DNA from 4 places in the Actinoplanes sp. NPDC023936 genome. Region 4 is predicted to be linked to each of the others. Evidence: riboswitches for the same ligand, from Rfam matches in the RefSeq annotation. Region 4 holds a riboswitch; each other region holds the start of a gene.
What was found. Region 4 has a riboswitch for cobalamin ahead of AB0F72_RS20315 (CbtA family protein). Riboswitches for the same ligand answer to the same signal wherever they lie in the genome.
Positions count from the first base shown of each region.

Region 1 (4,207 bases), on a different contig from region 4:
CCCGCCTCGATCATCTCGAGCAGGCGGAACAGCGCGGTCGGCGCGTTGCCGATCGCCACCACGGCGCCGTCCAGCCGGTCGCCCCAGAGATCCATGGCGGCGGCGCTGCGGGTGTTGCCGATCCGGGCCGCGATCTCCGGGACGGCCGGGTCCCGCAGGGTGCAGATCACGTCGTTGGCGGCGGGCAGCCGGGAGCGGGTCACGCCGGAGGCGACCATCTCCGCGTCGCAGAGGATCGGGGCGCCGCTGAGCAGCGCCTTCCTCGCGGCGGTGGCCACACCGGGACTGAACCGCACGTCCTGGACCAGGTCCACCATCCCGCAGGCGTGGATCATCCGCACCACGACGCGGGCCACATCGGACGGCAGGCCGGTCAGGTCCGCCTCGGCGCGGATCGTGGCGAACGACCGCTTGTAGATCTCCGCGCCGTCGCGCACGTACTCCATCAGGGCCTCCTCGCTGTCGCCACAACAGCTCCTAGATCACGGCTGGGGTCATCGGTGTCGGGGTCGACGGTGTCGGGGTCGACGGTGTCGGGGTTGATCATGGTGTCGGTCACGGTGTCGGTCTCGGCGTCGGTACCGGTGTTCGCGCCGGTCGTGGCGCCGCTGTTCGGGCGGGACACCTGGTAACCGGTGGGGGTGGCCTGGACCTGGACGTGCCGGCCCGCGGGGCTGCCGCACGCCCGCGCGCAGCCCACCCAGTGAACCGGGAGGCCGTCGACGAAACGCGCGGCTCTCGTGGCGTCGGCACGGACATCGGCGAGGGATTTCGCGCAGCCGGGGCGGCCGGCGCACGCGGTCACGCCCACCCACGGAGAGTCCGCCGCCAGAGCGAGACCGGAATCGATCAGCTGGTCCGCCCACTGTGCCGCGTCGGCGCGCGGGAGGTCGGTGACCAGGACGCCCCGCCACGGTGTGATGACGAGCCGGGTCGCTTTCTCCAAGACCCGCATGGGTACGCCACCGAGCCGCCCCAGCGGGACCAGGGCGCCCACCGCGACGAGCGGGGAGCCGGGCTGGTCCAGCACACCCAGCAGATCACCGGGCTCGAGCGCCTCGACCGGGCCGATCGGTTCCGTGTCCGCGGTGGTCGGGCCGAGGGCGGCGCGGACACGGGCGGCTACTCGGGACGGGCCGTCGGTGAGCTCGCGCAGTCGCCAGGCTGCCGGGCCGCCGCTGCGCTGGGCCTCCCGCTCGGCGAGGAAGGCGTGTGCCGCCGCCAGCATCGTGGGGACCACCGTCTCGCCGTCCACGCGGATGCCCGCGTCGTGGCCGCCGAGCCGGATAGCGAACCGCTCGGGCACACCACCCGGCGCAGGCCTGGCGGGGACTGCGGCGACGTCGGCGGCCAGGGGGACGTGGCCGATGGCGAACAGGAACTTGCCGGGGAGGCGGGACAGGGCGGGGTCGCCGAGGAGGGCGGTGTCCAGCTGGGATGTCAGAGCGCGAAGCGCCGGTCCGGCCAGTGGGGGCGCCGCGATGTTCCGTACCGCATCGTGGGTTGCCGACGGCAGGAGGCCGGCGGCGCGCAAGCGGGCCGCCAAGGTCTCCGCGTCCTCTGCTCGCACGCCTCTGACCTGGAGGTTCGCTCGGGAGGTCAGCTCCAGGAAACCGTCGCCGAACTGCTCGGTCAGCTCGCGCAGAACACGCAGCTGCGCGCCGCTCAGCACGCCCGCGGGCAGACGGACACGCGCCAGCAACCCGTCGGCCGCGGCGTGCAACCGCAGGGCGCCGGGGCAGGCGTCGGTGTCGGACTGCCGGAGGGGTGTCACGGCCCGGATACTACGGGCGGCCACCGACAGGACCACATCCTCGGGTCGCCACCCGGCTGTATCGGTGATGTCACCCCACCTTGACGGCGGGCGGGAGCGTTCGGAAAGGTGGGAGGTCTACGAGCGGCGAAGCCGCGGAGGAAGCCGGTGCGAGTCCGGCACGGTCCCGCCACTGTGACCGGGTTCCCAGCCCGGGAGTCAGGAACTCCGTTCGCCGTGATCCCAACTACTCCGGGGCGCGGACCCCGAGGGGGAGCGCAACGCGTGTTTCTGCTGCTGTCCACGTCCGACACCGACCTGCTCAGCGCCCGGGCCAGCGGCTCGGCCTGGCGGCTGGGCAACCCGGCCCGGACCTCGGTCTCCGATCTTCCCGCCCTGCTCGACGGCGTCGACCTGGTCGTCGTCCGCATCCTCGGTGGCCGCCGCGCCTGGGAGGAGGGCCTCGACGCCCTGCTCGCCGGCGACGTCCCGGTGGTGGTCCTCGGTGGCGAGCAGGCCCCGGACGCCGACCTGATGAAACTCTCCACGGTCCCGGCCGGTGTCGCGGCGGACGCGCACGTCTACCTCGCGCAGGGCGGCGCGGAGAACCTGGCCTCGCTGCACGACTTCCTGTCCGACACGGTGCTGCTGACCGGCAACGGGTTCGCGCCGGCCGTCGAGGCGCCGCAGTGGGGTGTGCTGCCGCGCGCCGCGTCCGAGGGCGGGCCGGCGACCGTGGCGGTTCTCTACTATCGCGCCCATCACATGGCCGGGAACACCGCGTTCGTCGAGACGCTCTGCCAGGCGATCGAGGCGAAGGGCGCCCGCGCGCTGCCGATCTTCACGGCGTCGCTGCGGACCGCGCCGCCGGAGCTGCTGGCCGAGCTGCGCACCGCGGACGCCCTGGTGGTGACAGTGCTCGCGGCCGGTGGCACCAAACCGGCGACCGTGGGCGCCGGTGGCGACGACGAGGCCTGGGACGTCGGCGTGCTCGCCGACCTGGACGTGCCGATCCTGCAGGGGCTCTGCCTGACCAGCTCACGGGCCGCGTGGGAGGCGAGCGACGACGGGCTGTCGCCGCTGGACGCGGCGACGCAGGTGGCGATCCCGGAGTTCGACGGGCGGATCATCACGGTGCCGTTCTCGTTCAAGGAGATCGACCCGGAAGGGCTGTCGGTCTACGTCGCGGACCCGGAGCGGGCCTCGCGGGTCGCCGGGATCGCCGTGGCGCACGCCCGGCTCCGGCACGTGCCGCCGGCCGATCGCAAGATCGTCCTCATGCTGTCGGCCTATCCGACCAAGCACTCGCGGATCGGCAACGCGGTCGGGCTGGACACGCCCGCCTCGACGGTGGCCCTGCTGGACGCGCTCGCCACCGCCGGGTACCGGATCGGGGACTTCGGGTCCTACGACGGCGACGGGTTGATCCACGCGTTGATCGCGGCCGGCGGGCAGGACTCGGACTGGCTCACCGAGGAGCAGCTCGCCGGCAACCCGGTGCGCATCTCCGGCGAGGCGTACCAGGCGTGGTTCGAGACGATGCCGGAGGACTTCCGGACCTCGGTGGAGCAGCACTGGGGGCCGCCGCCCGGCGAGCTCTACGTCGACAGCGGGGACATCGTCCTCGCCGCGCTGCGCGACGAGAACATCGTGGTCATGGTGCAGCCGCCGCGCGGGTTCGGCGCGAACCCGGTGGCGATCTACCACGACCCGGACCTGCCGCCGTCACATCACTACCTGGCCGCGTACCGGTGGATCGCGGACGACTTCGGCGCGCACGCGGTGGTCCACGTCGGCAAGCACGGCAACCTGGAATGGCTGCCCGGCAAGAACGTCGGCATGTCCGCCTCGGACGGCACCGACGCGGCGCTCGGCGACCTGCCGCTGATCTATCCGTTCCTGGTGAACGACCCCGGTGAGGGCACGCAGGCCAAGCGCCGGGCCCACGCCACGCTCGTCGACCACCTGATCCCGCCGATGGCGCGCGCCGAGTCCTACGGCGACATCGCCCGGCTGGAGCAGCTGCTCGACGAGCACGCGAACATCGCCGCGCTCGACCCGGCGAAACTGCCGGCGATCCGGGCGCAGATCTGGACCCTGATCCAGGCCGCGAAGATGGACCACGACCTCGGGCAGTCGCAGCGCCCCGGGGACGAGGAGTTCGACGACTTCATCATGCACATCGACGGATGGCTGTGTGAGGTCAAGGACGTGCAGATCCGGGACGGGCTGCACGTGCTCGGCGCGGCCCCGGCCGGTGAGGCGCGGATCAACCTGGTGCTCGCCATGCTGCGGGCGCGGCAGATGTGGGCCGGGAAGGTGGCCGCGCTGCCCGGTCTGCGGGAGGCGCTGGGCCTGGCCGAGGACGCCCCGCTCACCCGTGTCGACGAGATCGAGGCCGAGGCCCGGGCTCTCGTGACGGCGATGGAGGAGCGCGGCTGGGCTCGTGACGGC
Region 1 covers NZ_JBEZZR010000001.1:313,169-317,375, forward strand. The annotation lists gene AB0F72_RS01410 (precorrin-8X methylmutase) at 1-449, opposite strand, end outside; gene AB0F72_RS01415 (precorrin-3B synthase) at 446-1,774, opposite strand; cobalamin riboswitch at 1,880-2,003, shown strand; gene cobN (cobaltochelatase subunit CobN) at 2,039-4,207, shown strand, end outside.
Region 1: linked by a shared signal. The riboswitch ahead of cobN (cobaltochelatase subunit CobN) and the one ahead of AB0F72_RS20315 (CbtA family protein) in region 4 are both predicted to bind cobalamin.

Region 2 (4,207 bases), on a different contig from region 4:
GACGCCGTCCCGCCAACCCGAGCCGTCACCGAGAACCCAGCGACCCGGCGCGGGCCGGCTCGCTCCCCTCACCCACCGTCAGTGGTCCCGCTCCCACCCCCGCGTGTTGAGTTCGGGTGCGGAACGCGCCCCAACTCCACACGCAGTCCCGCCCCCCGCCCGCGTGTTGAGTTCGGGTGCGGAACGCGCCCCAACTCCACACGCAGTCCCGCCCCCCGCCTGCGTGTTGAACTCGGGTGCGGAACGCGCCCCAACTCCACACGCAGTCCCGCTCCCCCGCCTGCGTGTTGAGTTCGGGTGCGGAACGCGCCCCAACTCCACACGCTGTGGGGTTCAGGCCGCCCGGCGGTAGGCGCGGTCCGCCGGAGCGGGCGCCGCTCCGGGGCCCGGCAGGACCGATGCCTGCAACCGCTCGAGCGGCATCAGCTCGGCCTTCAGCGCGGCGGCGAGCCGCCCGGCCAGACCGAGCCGGATCGGACCGGACTCGCAGTCGACGACCACCGTCGCCACCCCGTTCAGCGCCGGCGCGAGCCGCAGCGGGTCCGGGCCGCTGGTGGCCCGCCCGTCCGTGACCAGCACCAGCAACGGCCGCCGGCGCGGGTCACGCCGCCGCTCGGTGGCGATGGTCGCCGCCGCGGCGCGCAGCCCGGCCGCGATCGGGGTCCGCCCACCGGTCCGCAGCGCCGCCAGCCGCATCACGCCGACCTCATGACTGGACGTCGGCGGCAACACCACCTCGGCGTCCGCACCCCGGAACGTGATCATCCCGATCCGGTCCCGCCGCTGGTAGGCGTCCCGCAGCAGCGACAGCACCGCCGTCTTGACCAGTGTCATCCGCTTCCGGGCCGCCATCGATCCGGACGCGTCCACGACGAAGAGCACGAGGTTGGCCTCCCGCCCCACATGCACCGATTCCCGCAGATCTCGTGGTGCCACGCGAACCCGCCGCCGCAACATTCCGGATATTTCCGAAATATCGGAGGATGGGCGGAGCGCGGCCTCCGCGCCCGTCCGGTCCAGCGCGGCACGCAGCGTCGCCGGCAGGTGCGGCGCGCCCGCGAGCTTGCCGACCGGAGCCCGGCTGCCGACGACCCGGCCGCGCCGGGCGTAGGCCGGGGAGCGCCGTCCGGCGTGGCCCCCCTCGCCACGGGCCGAGATGCGCAGTGTCCTGGTGCGATAGGCCGGCCCGGCACTGGCCGCCACACCGGGTTTGCCGGCCTGTTCGGCGCCGGTCTCCCCCGGTTGCCCGGAGCCGTCCGCGGCCTGCCCCGCGGGGTCCGCCGCCGGCCCGGAGCCGGATCCCGCGTCGTTCGCCGCCTGCTGCCCGGCGCCGTTGTCCCCTGGGCCGCCCGGGTCGTCGCCGGCCGGGCTCCCGGGACCGCCGCCGTCACGCGGGCCCTGCGGTGCGCCACCCCCGCCGCCCTCGGGCGGGCCGTCGCCGTCCGGGTCGTCACCGTCCGAATCGTCACCGTCGTGATCAGCTGGCCCGGGGTCCTGCTCGGCCGCCTGGCGCTCGGCCTCGGCGAGGGCCTGCTCGAGCTTCTCCTCGTCGGTGCCGGGCGGATCGAGCGGGTCGGTCCGCCGCCGGTGCGGCAGGGCCAGCCGGGCCGCGTCGCGGACGTCGTCGGCGGTCACCCGGTCGCGGCCGTGCCAGGCGGCCAGGGCGACAGCGCTGCGGGCCACCACGATGTCGGCGCGCATGCCGTCCACGCCGTAGGCGAGACAGACCCGGGCGATCCGGTCCAGCTCCGTGTCGGGCAGCCGGACGCTGGGCAGTTGCGCGCGGGCGGCGGCGATCCGGGCGGCGACCTCGCGCTCGGCCTCGGCGAACCGGGCGGCGAACCCATCCGGGTCCGCCTCGTAGGCCAGCCGCCGGCGCACCACCTCGGCCCGCTGCACCGCGTCGCGGGGCGCCGCCACCGTGACGACCAGGCCGAACCGGTCCACCAGCTGCGGGCGCGGCTCGCCCTCCTCCGGGTTCATCGTGCCGACCAGCAGGAAACGTGCCGCGTGCTTCACCGACACACCGTCACGCTCGACGTGCGCACGGCCCATCGCGGCGGCGTCCAGCAGCAGGTCGACCAGGTGGTCGGGGAGCAGGTTCACCTCGTCGACGTAGAGCACGCCCCGGTGCGCGGCGGCGAGCAGACCCGGCTCGTACGCCTTCACGCCGTCGCTGAGCGCCCGCTGCAGGTCCAGCGTGCCCACCACTCGGTCCTCGGTGGCGCCGACCGGCAACTCGACCAGGCTGGCCGGGCGGGCGTCGGCGGGGCCACCGATCGGGTGCGGGCCGTCCGGGCAGCCCGGATCCGGGGCGTCCGGGTCACACGCGAACCGGCAGCCGCGTACCGTCTCGATGCCCGGCAGCAGACCGGCCAGCGCACGCACGACGGTGCTTTTCGCGGTGCCCTTCTCGCCGCGCACCAGCACACCGCCAACCGCCGGGGAGACCGCTGTCAGCAGCAGCGCCAGGCGCAGATCATCGAGGCCGACGACGGCCGTGAACGGGTAGGGAGTTGTCACGAGGGTCCCTTCTGCGCGGGTGTCCACGCCCGCACGTCAGTCACGAACGAGCGGCCGGAGTCTCCTGACTCCCGGATCGGCGATCACCGCGCCTTCCGGCCTCATGGCGAAGCCGTGGCTGGACGTGCGGGTCGCTCCCCGGTCACAGTGGCGGGACCGTCCCGGACTCGCACCGGGTTCCTCCGCTACCGCTCGCCGGTCACTCTTTCTCACCGGCGGGGTACGCGTCAACGCGAGCACCGGTGACGACGGTCGCTCCGGCGCCTCCCGGGCCTCCCCGCGCCGCGTCCGACAGCTCAATCGGCGCCGCGTCCGGAACGGCTCGGTGCGGGCGGCGCTAGCGGCGCAGCGCCTCGGAGGGTTCGGTGCGGGCGGCCCGCAGCGCCGGGTAGAGCCCGGCCAGCATCCCGGTCAGCGCGCCGATCACCGGGGCGGGCAGCACGGTGGCCGGGTCCAGGATGACCGTCCACTCCCGCGCGAGCGCCACCGCGAGGACCACGCCCACTCCCAGCGCCGTGCCGGTCAGCCCGCCGAGCGCGCCCAGCACTGTCGACTCGGTGAGGAACTGACCGGCCACGTGCCGGGGCCGCGCACCCAGTGCCCGGCGCAGGCCGATCTCGCCGACCCGTTCCATCACCGCGACCAGGGTGGTGTTGGTGATGCTCACCGCACCGATCACCAGGCAGATCCCGGCGAGCGCGAGGAACAACCCGGACAGTTCGGTGTCGACATCGTCGCGCAGGCTGCGCGGGTCGGGCGGCGGCACGGCCCGGAGCAGGCCGGCGCCGTCCGGGCGCAGCGCGACCGGCGCCTGCCGGGCGATCAGTTGGGCCGCGCCGAGACGCGTCTCGATCACCATCTTGGCCGGGTTCACGGCCGGGTCGGGCGCCGGATAGAGATCCTCGGCGGTGGCCCGAGGCAGCACGATGCCGAGGAGCAGCTCGGGCAGGCGCTCGGTGTCCGAGATGATGCCGACGACGGTGAACGGGCGGCCGTCGATGAAGACCGCGGGACGGCCGCTGAGCTGGTGGATGTTGAGCCGGCCGGCGGCGGCCGGGCCGAGCACCACGACGTGTTCGCCGCGCTTGTCGTGGAAGGCGTCGAACAGCCGGCCGGTACGCACGGCGGGCTTGGCCGCGGCGAGTGCGCCGGCCGACGCCGCGTACACCGGAAGGTCCGCGGCGTTGCCCCGCGACTCGGCCCGCACGTCGGGCGCCGAGCCGATCACCGGGCGGCGCAGCGGCACGTTCCAGTAGACGCCGGACGCCACCACCCCGTTGAGCCGGTTGATCCGCTGGTCGGCGTCGGCGGGGAAGCTGACGCCGCTCTCCCCCGCGTCGGTCACCGTCACGGTGGTCTCGGCGAGCGCGTCGAAGTGCTTGCCGATCTGGCCGGTGGCGGTCGAGGTCAGGCCCAGGACGGCGACGAAGGCGCCCACCCCGAGAACCGTGCCGAGGGTGGTGAGCACGGAGCGGGCCGGCCGTTGCAGGATGCCGGCGACCGCCTCGGCGATCAGGTCGGGGAGACGGAAGACGGATCGTTCCGGAATGGCCCGGCGCCGGCGGAGCCTCACCGCACCGCTCCGGCCGGCAGCTCGTCCATCCGGCCGTCGACGATCCGGACCACGCGCCGCGCCCGCTCGGCCACCGTGGCGTCGTGGGTGATCACCACGATGGTGAGACCG
Region 2 covers NZ_JBEZZR010000003.1:176,651-180,857, forward strand. The annotation lists gene AB0F72_RS05365 (VWA domain-containing protein) at 334-2,523, opposite strand; cobalamin riboswitch at 2,581-2,706, opposite strand; gene AB0F72_RS05370 (ABC transporter permease) at 2,861-4,096, opposite strand; gene AB0F72_RS05375 (ABC transporter ATP-binding protein) at 4,093-4,207, opposite strand, start outside.
Region 2: linked by a shared signal. The riboswitch ahead of AB0F72_RS05365 (VWA domain-containing protein) and the one ahead of AB0F72_RS20315 (CbtA family protein) in region 4 are both predicted to bind cobalamin.

Region 3 (4,207 bases), on a different contig from region 4:
CGATTCGGGGTTCTCCAGGGAGCAGGCTTCGGCGGGCGTGAGCGCCGGGATGACGCTCGGTGCCACCGAGACGGTCGCCTGCTGAATGCGGGTCGCGGGGCGCGACCGCAGGTAGTACGAGGTCTTCAGGCCGGATTTCCAGGCGTACAGGTACATCGACGAGACCTTGCCGATGGTGGGCGCGGCCATGAAGAGGTTCAGCGACTGGGACTGGTCGATGTACGGCGCCCGGGCCGCGGCCAGGTCGATCAGCGCGCGTTGCGGCAGTTCCCACGCGGTGCGGAACAGTTCCCGCACGTCGGCGGGGAGCTCGGCGATGCCCTGCACCGAGCCTTCGGCGCGTTTGATCGCCTCTCGAATCGGGCCGGTCCACAGATTGCGGGACTTCAATTCCCGTACCAGATAGGTGTTGATCTGAAGGAATTCGCCCGACATCGTCTCGCGCTTGAAGAGGTTGCTGACCTGCGGTTCGATGCACTCGTAGCAGCCCGCGATCGAGGCGATGGTCGCGGTCGGAGCGATCGCGATCAGTAGCGAGTTCCGCAGACCGTGCTCGGCGATCCGCTCCTTCACGGCGGTCCAGCGCGACGTCTGCGACACCGTGGCGCCCCACAGATCCGGGTGCAGATCGCCCTTGGCCGCGCGGGTCTCCGGGTACGCGGGATGCGGGCCGAATCGCTCCGCGAGAGCGGCCGACGATTCCAGCGCGGTCAGGAAGATCTCCTCCTGCACGCGTGTCGACAATTCCCGCGCCTCGGCCGAGTCGAACGGCAGCCGCAGCGTGAAGAACGCGTCCTGCAATCCCATCAGGCCCAGCCCGACCGGCCGCCAGCGCGGATTCGACGCGGCGGCCTGCTGCGCCGGGTAATAGTTGATGTCGATGACCCGGTCCAGGAAGACCACGGCCGTCCGCACCGTTTCCCGCAGCTTCTCCCAGTCCACCCCGTCCGCTGTGACGTGCGCGCCCAGATTGACCGAGCCGAGATTGCAGACCGCTGTCTCGTCGTCGTTGTTCACCTCGAGGATCTCGGTGCACAGGTTGGACAGGTGAATGACGTTGCCCGGCGCGCCGGTCTGATTGGACAGCCGGTTGGACGGATCCTTGAACGTCATCCAGCCGTTTCCGGTCTGCGCCAGGGTGCGCATCATCCGCCCGTACAGATCGCGGGCCTTGACGGTTTTGACGGCGTTCTTCTCGGCCGCCTGGTAGGCCTCGGTGAACTCGTCGCCGAACAGGTCCGGCAGCATCGGCGCGTCCGAGGGGTCGATCAGCGACCAGTCCTCGTCGGCCTCGACGCGGCGCATGAATTCGTCCGGGATCCAGTTCGCCAGGTTCAGATTGTGGGTGCGCCGGGACTCCTCGCCGGTGTTGTCCCGCAATTCCAGGAATTCCTCGATGTCCGGGTGCCACGGCTCCAGATAGACGCAGGCCGCGCCCTTGCGCCGGCCGCCCTGATTGACCGCCGCGACGCCCGCGTCGAGCGTCTTCAGGAACGGGACGATACCGTTCGACTTGCCGTTCGTGCCCCGGATGAGCGCGCCGCGGCCACGGACCCGCGACCAGGAGATGCCGATGCCGCCGGAGAACTTGGAGAGTTTCGCGACCTGGTGGTACCGCTCGTAGATCGAGTCCAGCTCGTCCTTCGGCGAGTCGACGAGGAAGCAGCTCGACATCTGAGTGTGCCGGGTGCCCGAGTTGAACAGCGTCGGTGAGCTGGGAAGATAGGCGAGGCTGGACATCAGGCGGTAGAAACCGATCGCCTCGTCGGCGGTCTGCGAGAGGCCGCAGGCGACGCGGAGCAGCCAGTGCTGCGGTGTCTCGATGACCGTCCGCTTGGTGGGGTGCCGCAGCAGGTAACGGTCGGCCACGGTGCGCAGCCCGAAATACTCGAAGCGCAGGTTGTTCGCGTCATCGATCGCCCGGTCGAGGTTTGTCGCATTGTCCGCGACGAATGTCGCTGTCTCGTCGCTGATCAGACCCTGCTGGTGCCCCAGCCTGATCGATTCGCTGAAGCTGGTGACGCCTTCCTCGCCGACCTCCTGCTCGACGAACGCGGCGAGCAGCCGGGCGGCGAGCCGGGAGTACTGCGGCTCCTCGCTGATCAGTTCGGCGGCCGTCTGGATCGACAGCTTGTCCAGCTCAGCGGTGGTGGCGCCGTCGTAGAGCCCGCTGATGGTCTTGGTGGCGACCCGCAGCGGGTCGACCTCGTCCAGGTCGGCGACCCAGCGCTCGACCGCCTTGACGATCTTGTTGACGTCGACCGGCTCGGTCTCGCCGTTGCGCTTGCGGACCTGCATCGTGTGCCGTCGTTGCTCGGTGTGCATTGCTCTCTCCTCGCGAGCCCATGGTCTCGGGGCACGGGGAGACGCCACCGGGCACGCGTGGCGGCCGGCTTTCGGCGTCGGTCGTCCCACGCGACCTTCGACCGCCGCACGCCAGGTGGCATGCGGCGCGCTGGCAGGTCTTCGGACTCGCGGGCGTGATCCTTTTCAAGATCGCCTAATGGCCGTCGCTTCCCAGACCTCGCGGTCCAGTGCTTCGTTGACGGCGGTCGTTCCCACTAACCGCTGCGGGGCAGTTCCGGACTTCCACCGGATTCCCTCTTGCCTCGGCGTCCGCTCGCGCGGGGCCGAACCAGCTGCGGGAGACACCATATCTGGGCGGGCGTTCGTTCGCGCAACCCAACATGCTGTGTCAGTGATCTTCAGTACCCGGAGGCGCCATGATCCGCAGCGCGTTCGCATCGAGGGCGATCCGCAGCGGCGTCTGCCCGCAGGGCTCACCGTCCACCTCGACCGCCGCCGGCCGATCCGTCTCCAGCCACAGCTCGCCGACCGCGAGAAAAGGACGTTCATGGAGGGTACGGCGGTGGCCCGTCAACGCGTTGCGGGCCGTCTCGCGCAGCAGCTCACGGCGGGTCGCGCCGCCCACCGGGTAGGCCACCAGCAGCCGGTCGTCGGCGTGCGCGTCAGCGGTGATCGGCCGGCCGGCGTGGAAACCACCGTTCGCCACGTACACCTGGTGGGTGGCGAAGACGATCTCCCGCCCGCCGGCGCGAACCGTCGCCCGCAGTGGTCTGTGCTTTCTCAACAGGCCCAGCGCGGTGATCGGGTACGCGAACCGCCCGATCGCCCTCTTGAGCCGGCTCGGCGCGTTGATCATCACCTCGGCGGAGAGGCCGACGCCGACATGATTGGTGAACGGCATGTCACCGGCGATCCCGAGGTCCACATCGATCACCGCGCCCTCGGTCATCGTCGCGACGGCCGTGTCCAGGTCCGGCGGGATGCCGACGGTCCGCGCGAAGTTGTTGGTGGTGCCGAGCGGCAGCAGCCCGAGCGCCATGTCCCGGTGCGCCAGCATCCGCCCCGCCGTGCTGATCGTCCCGTCGCCGCCACCGGCCACGAGCAGGTCCGGGCCGAGGTCGATCGCCTGCTGAAGGCTCCGCTCCAGATCGCCCTCGACGCCGTAGGATCCGAGCAGCTTGAACCCGGCCGCCTGCAGCCGGGCGTGCGCGTCATCGTAGAACTGCCGCCCCCGCCGCGACCGCGCGTTGACCACGAGCGCGGCGCGCCGCTCGCTCCGGATGTCGTCGGTCAGCTGCTGCTTCGTCCGCACCGCCCGACCCTATCCGGCGCCCGTCCCGGAAGCGTCGCGGGTGACCTTGGACAGTCCCCAGGCCGCGATCGTTGCCGCTGCCGTCGCCGTGCCCGTTGCCGTGGCCATGGCCGTTGCCGTGCCCGTTGCCGTGGCCGTGCCCGTGGCCGTGGCCGTCGCTGCGCTGCGCTGCCGCCGAGCCGTAGCGCAGGCAGGTCATCAAGGCCGGTGACCTGATTGAGCTACGGCCGGGTGGTGCGAGCCGTAGTTGAGCGTGGCTATTCGGGTGTGGTGGCCTGCGCCAGCTACGGCTGGGTGGTTCGAGCCGTAGGTGAGCGCGGTTATCCGGTGTGATGACCTGCGCCAGCTACGGCCCGGTCTTGCTTTCAGCCGGCGCGCTCCGGGCCGGCTGGTCCGGCTGGTCCGGCTGGTCCGGCTGGTGCACAGTGCTGTGTCGGGGAGCGGATAACTACTGGTCATCGGTGGTGACGGCCGGGGAGAATGGCCCGGTGGGGATCCGGGTGGGGGTGCTGGGACCGGTCGAGTTGACCCGTGACGGTGTCCCAATCCCGCTCACCGGAATGCCGCAGCGCGTCCTGCTCGCCCGTC
Region 3 covers NZ_JBEZZR010000056.1:33,734-37,940, reverse strand. The annotation lists gene AB0F72_RS39370 (ribonucleoside-diphosphate reductase subunit alpha) at 1-2,325, opposite strand, end outside; cobalamin riboswitch at 2,440-2,655, opposite strand; gene AB0F72_RS39365 (diacylglycerol kinase family protein) at 2,696-3,619, opposite strand; gene AB0F72_RS39360 (BTAD domain-containing putative transcriptional regulator) at 4,108-4,207, shown strand, end outside.
Region 3: linked by a shared signal. The riboswitch ahead of AB0F72_RS39370 (ribonucleoside-diphosphate reductase subunit alpha) and the one ahead of AB0F72_RS20315 (CbtA family protein) in region 4 are both predicted to bind cobalamin.

Region 4 (4,207 bases):
GAGCGTACAGTCGCGCTCGTTCCAGATCGGCTCCCAGCTGCGGCGTCCATGCCTCGACCAGGCCCGCCATCTCGTCGGCGAGTACCCGCAGCCGGATGGCGTCGCCGGTCCGCCCGACGGACTGTGACGGGTCCATCATGGCGGCCGGGTTCGTCCACCGCTCGTCCTCGCCGAGCAGCTCGTCGAGCCTCTCCGCCGAGGCCGAGGCCGAGGCCGACGCGGACGACGCCCCCGACGACGCCGACGACGGAGAGGAGGACGACGGGAGGATTGAAGAGCAGGACGAGAGAAGACCCATCATCGCCGCCCGTGGGCTGGCCCCGGCGGTGATCTCCAGCGGCCCGTCGAAGCCCGCGAACCGGACCCGGGAGCCGGCGTCCCGGCCGGCGTTGTGCTCGCGCATCCACTGCACCAGCTCACGATTGCCCGCGAAGGCGCCCCACTCGTGGCTGAACCCGCGCTTCATCACATCGTCGAGCGAGCCGTCGCCCTCGGCGACGTACTCGTCCACGACCAGCCCCATCAGGCAGTCGCTCTCGATCGCGATGGTGCGGTACCCGTCCCGCTCGACGAGCGACCGGAACAGGTCGTTGCGCTGCCGGAGCAGAGGCTCCGAGCTGTGGGTGGGCTCGCCGATGGCGAGCAGCCGGGGCAGGCGCGCGAAAAGAACGTTGACGTCGGTCATACCCCTGAACCGTATCGTTGAACTCTCGGTTGAGACTTCGCTGATACCGTCGCCCCATGGCCGAACTGATCGATGCGACACCCGCGCTGGAAGCCGCCGCGCGGTTCGGTCCTTACTGCACATGGGAAACCCAGCACCGCACATGGGAAACCCAGCACCGCACATGGGAAACCCAGCACCGCGCACGGGAAACACGGCGCTGCACCTCCGAAACACAGCACCGCACGCCGGAAACCCAGCGCCCGATCGACGGAACCTGGCCGCTGACCGACCTGCAGGACCCCGGCGTCCTCGCCGATCGCGTCGACAGCGCCAGCCACCTGCTCGCCGCGATGGCCGGCCTCACCCCCGATGAGCTGCCGAAACGAGCGGTGGCGTCGACAGTCTTCCTGGGACTGGCGGCCCGCCTGGTCTCCCCGCCGCTGGCCGCCGCGGTGACCAGCGGCGCGGTCCCGATCCCGGATCCGGCCCGGATGCGCTGGCGACCCGTGGCGAGTGGGCCGATCCCGATCTTCTGCGACGGTCTGCCGGCCACCACCGATGACCTTGTCACAGCCCTCAACACGGTGATCGAGATCCTGGTCGAGCCGGTGCTGGACGTCTTCCGTACCCAATTTGTCTTGTCTCCCCGGGTCTTGTGGGGAAACGTGGCGTCCGCGTTGGGCGGCGCCGGCACCATGATGGCCGCGAACGGGGCGAATGCCACCGATCTGATCGCGGCGCTGCTGTCCCGGAAACCACTGATCGGGACGGCCGTCCTGCACCGCCCCGATCGTCACCACCGGAGAAAGCTGATCCGCAACAACTGCTGCCTCTACTACCGGATTCCCGGCGGCGGCACCTGCGGCGACTGCGTCCTGAACGTCAAACAGCGGCAGCGGCAGCCGGTTCCGGGGCGGTGACTCGCGGCGTCACCAGGGCGGCGAACGCCAGGCCGAGCACTGTCCACAGCACCGCCTGCACGCCGAGCGACGTGATCCGGAACTCCCAGAGCAGCGTCGCCGGGAACGACTCCGGCACCTCCTGGATGCCGGGCAGCAGCAGGTACGCCACGGACACCACCACGACGAACGCGAGCGTGGCGGCCACCGCACGGCGCCACTCCACGGTCTGCGTGCGGGCGGCGATCACCGCGGCCCAGACGGCGACCAGACCCAGCACCAGCACCGCCAGGTAACTCCAGGTCCGCTGGTTGATGGTGGCCGGGTCACCGACGGCGGGCGGGTTCGGCGGGTACTTCACCCACGGCACCAGCACGGCCCCGACCAGCGCGGATCCGGCCAGCACGAGCGCCACACGGCTGTCGGCGGCGATCCGGAACCGGCGGCGCAGCAGCGTGTAGGCGGTGGCGAGCAGCCCACCCATCGCGATGCCGTAGAGGGTGGTGGCGAGAACCAGGCCGGCTTTCTGCCCGTTGCGGCTGACCAGCGGTTCCTCAGCCGAAGCCGAAGCCGAAGCCGAAGCCGAAGCCGAAGTCGCGGCGGCGTCCGGAGAGGAGGCGGCCGCGGCGGCGTCCTCGATGGCGATCGCGGCATCGACGTGCGGCTCACCGAACGCGAAGGCGAAACCACCGGCCAGCAGCCCGGCGATCAGCCCGGCGAGCAGGCCCCGCAGGAGCAACGACACAAAACGGGGCTGAGCTGACATGAAAGATCGAACCTCCAACGGGATGACGCGTCCCGATCGTGGGGCTGCGGCGGGCGAGTTCCCTGACTCCCGGCCCATCGCTGGACCGGTCACAGTGGCGCGACCGCGCCGGACTCCCACCGGCTTCCCTCGCGTCGCCGCAGTTGGCACCCTCAACCTAGTGGTGCCCCGACCAGCGGCACAACTTCCCGTCACGCCCTCGGCAGGCGCACCCGCACGATCGTCCCGGCCGGCTCGTTGCCGTCCAGGCGGATGGTCCCGCCGTGCAGGTGCACGATCGTCCGGGCCAGGCTGAGCCCCAGCCCGCTGCCCGGAATCCCCTGGTGCCGCACGTTGCTGCCGCGGAAGAACCTGTCGAACACCCGCGCCCGTTCGTCGGCGGGCGTGCCGATCCCGCTGTCGGCGATGCTCAGCTCGGCGGTCTCCGCGCCGGCGGTCAGCGTGACGACGACGTGGCCGCCCGGCGGGCTGTACGTCGCCGCGTTCGACAGCAGGTCGGTGACCACCTGGCGCAGCCGCTCCGCGTCGCCGCGCACCGGGACAGCCGGCGGCACCCACAGGTCGATGTCGAGGGCCGTGTTCGCCCGGGCGGCCTCCACCGCGCCGGTGACCAGCGCGGCCAGGTCCAGTTCGGTGACACGCAGGCCGAGGTGCCCGGAATCCAGGCCGGCCAGGTCCAGCAACGTGTCGATGATCCGTTGCAGCTCGGCGCTGTTCCGGCTGATCGACTGGATCATCTGCTGTTGTTCGTCGTCCAGCCCGCCGGCCTCCTCGGCCAGCACACCGGCGTTCGTGGTGATCGAGGTGAGCGGGGTGCGCATCTCGTGGCCGACCAGGTCGATGAAGTCGTTCTGCGCCCGGCTGAGCTGCCGGGCCAGCTGCTCGGCGCGCCGCAGCGCCACGTAGACGCCGATCTGGGCCGCGACACCGTCGAGCAGCACGGTCAGCAGGTCCTCCTGGACCTCCGGGGTGCCGGCGTAACAGGTCAGCACGCCGAGCAGGGTGCCGCCGTCGCGGACCGGGACGGCCAGGACCGTACGGATGCCGCGCCGCAGGCAGATCTCGATGCGCGACCGTTCCGCGGGCTTCGGCACGTAGGCGGCGGTGTCCGCGATGTCCGGCACCCACAGCGGCTGCCCGGTCTCCCACACCCGGCCGGTGATCCCGTGCCCGTACGCCGGCACGTGCCCGAACAACCCGTCGTCGCTGTTCGCCCCGGTGGCGTCGTAGTGCCCGACCGAGCGCAGGTCACCCTCCGCCTCGTCGATCAGGAACAGCTCCGCGCAGGGCCAGCCCAGCGTCGTGACCACGGGTTCCAGGATCTCCGGCGCCACCTCCTCGGCCGACTCCGCGGTCCGCAGCACCGCCTCGACCCGGCGGTGGCAGTCCCGGAACTTCTCGGCCCGGCGCAGCGCGGTGACCTCGTGCGCCACCGACAACGCCCCGAGCCGCCGGCCTCCGGCGCCCAGGATCGGGTTCGCGGTGGCGGCGAAGGTGCGGATCCGGTGACCCGGTCGCACGGTGAGCACGTCGGAGGTGCCGACGTGCTCACCGCCGAGGGCCCGCATCAGCGGGGTCTGCTCCCAGCGCAGCGGCGTCAGGTCCGGTCGGCGCAGCATCCCGCCGACGACGCCGGCGAGGTGCTCCGGCAGCGGCGCGTGCGGCGACAGGCCGACCACCTCGCGCAGCGCCCGGTTCATCACCACGACCCGCCCGCGCTCGTCGGCGACGACCACCCCGACGGAGAGGGTGTCGAGCAGGACCGTGAGCAGGGCAGCGGCGTCGAGCTGGGCCGGGGCCACCGGCCGCACCAGCGACGCGATCTCGGTGAGAGTGTCCACCTGATCGTCGGTCCACTGACGTGGCACCACGTCG
Region 4 covers NZ_JBEZZR010000014.1:124,589-128,795, reverse strand. The annotation lists gene AB0F72_RS20325 (erythromycin esterase family protein) at 1-685, opposite strand, end outside; gene AB0F72_RS20320 ((2Fe-2S)-binding protein) at 742-1,587, shown strand; gene AB0F72_RS20315 (CbtA family protein) at 1,550-2,311, opposite strand; cobalamin riboswitch at 2,367-2,501, opposite strand; gene AB0F72_RS20310 (GAF domain-containing protein) at 2,524-4,207, opposite strand, start outside.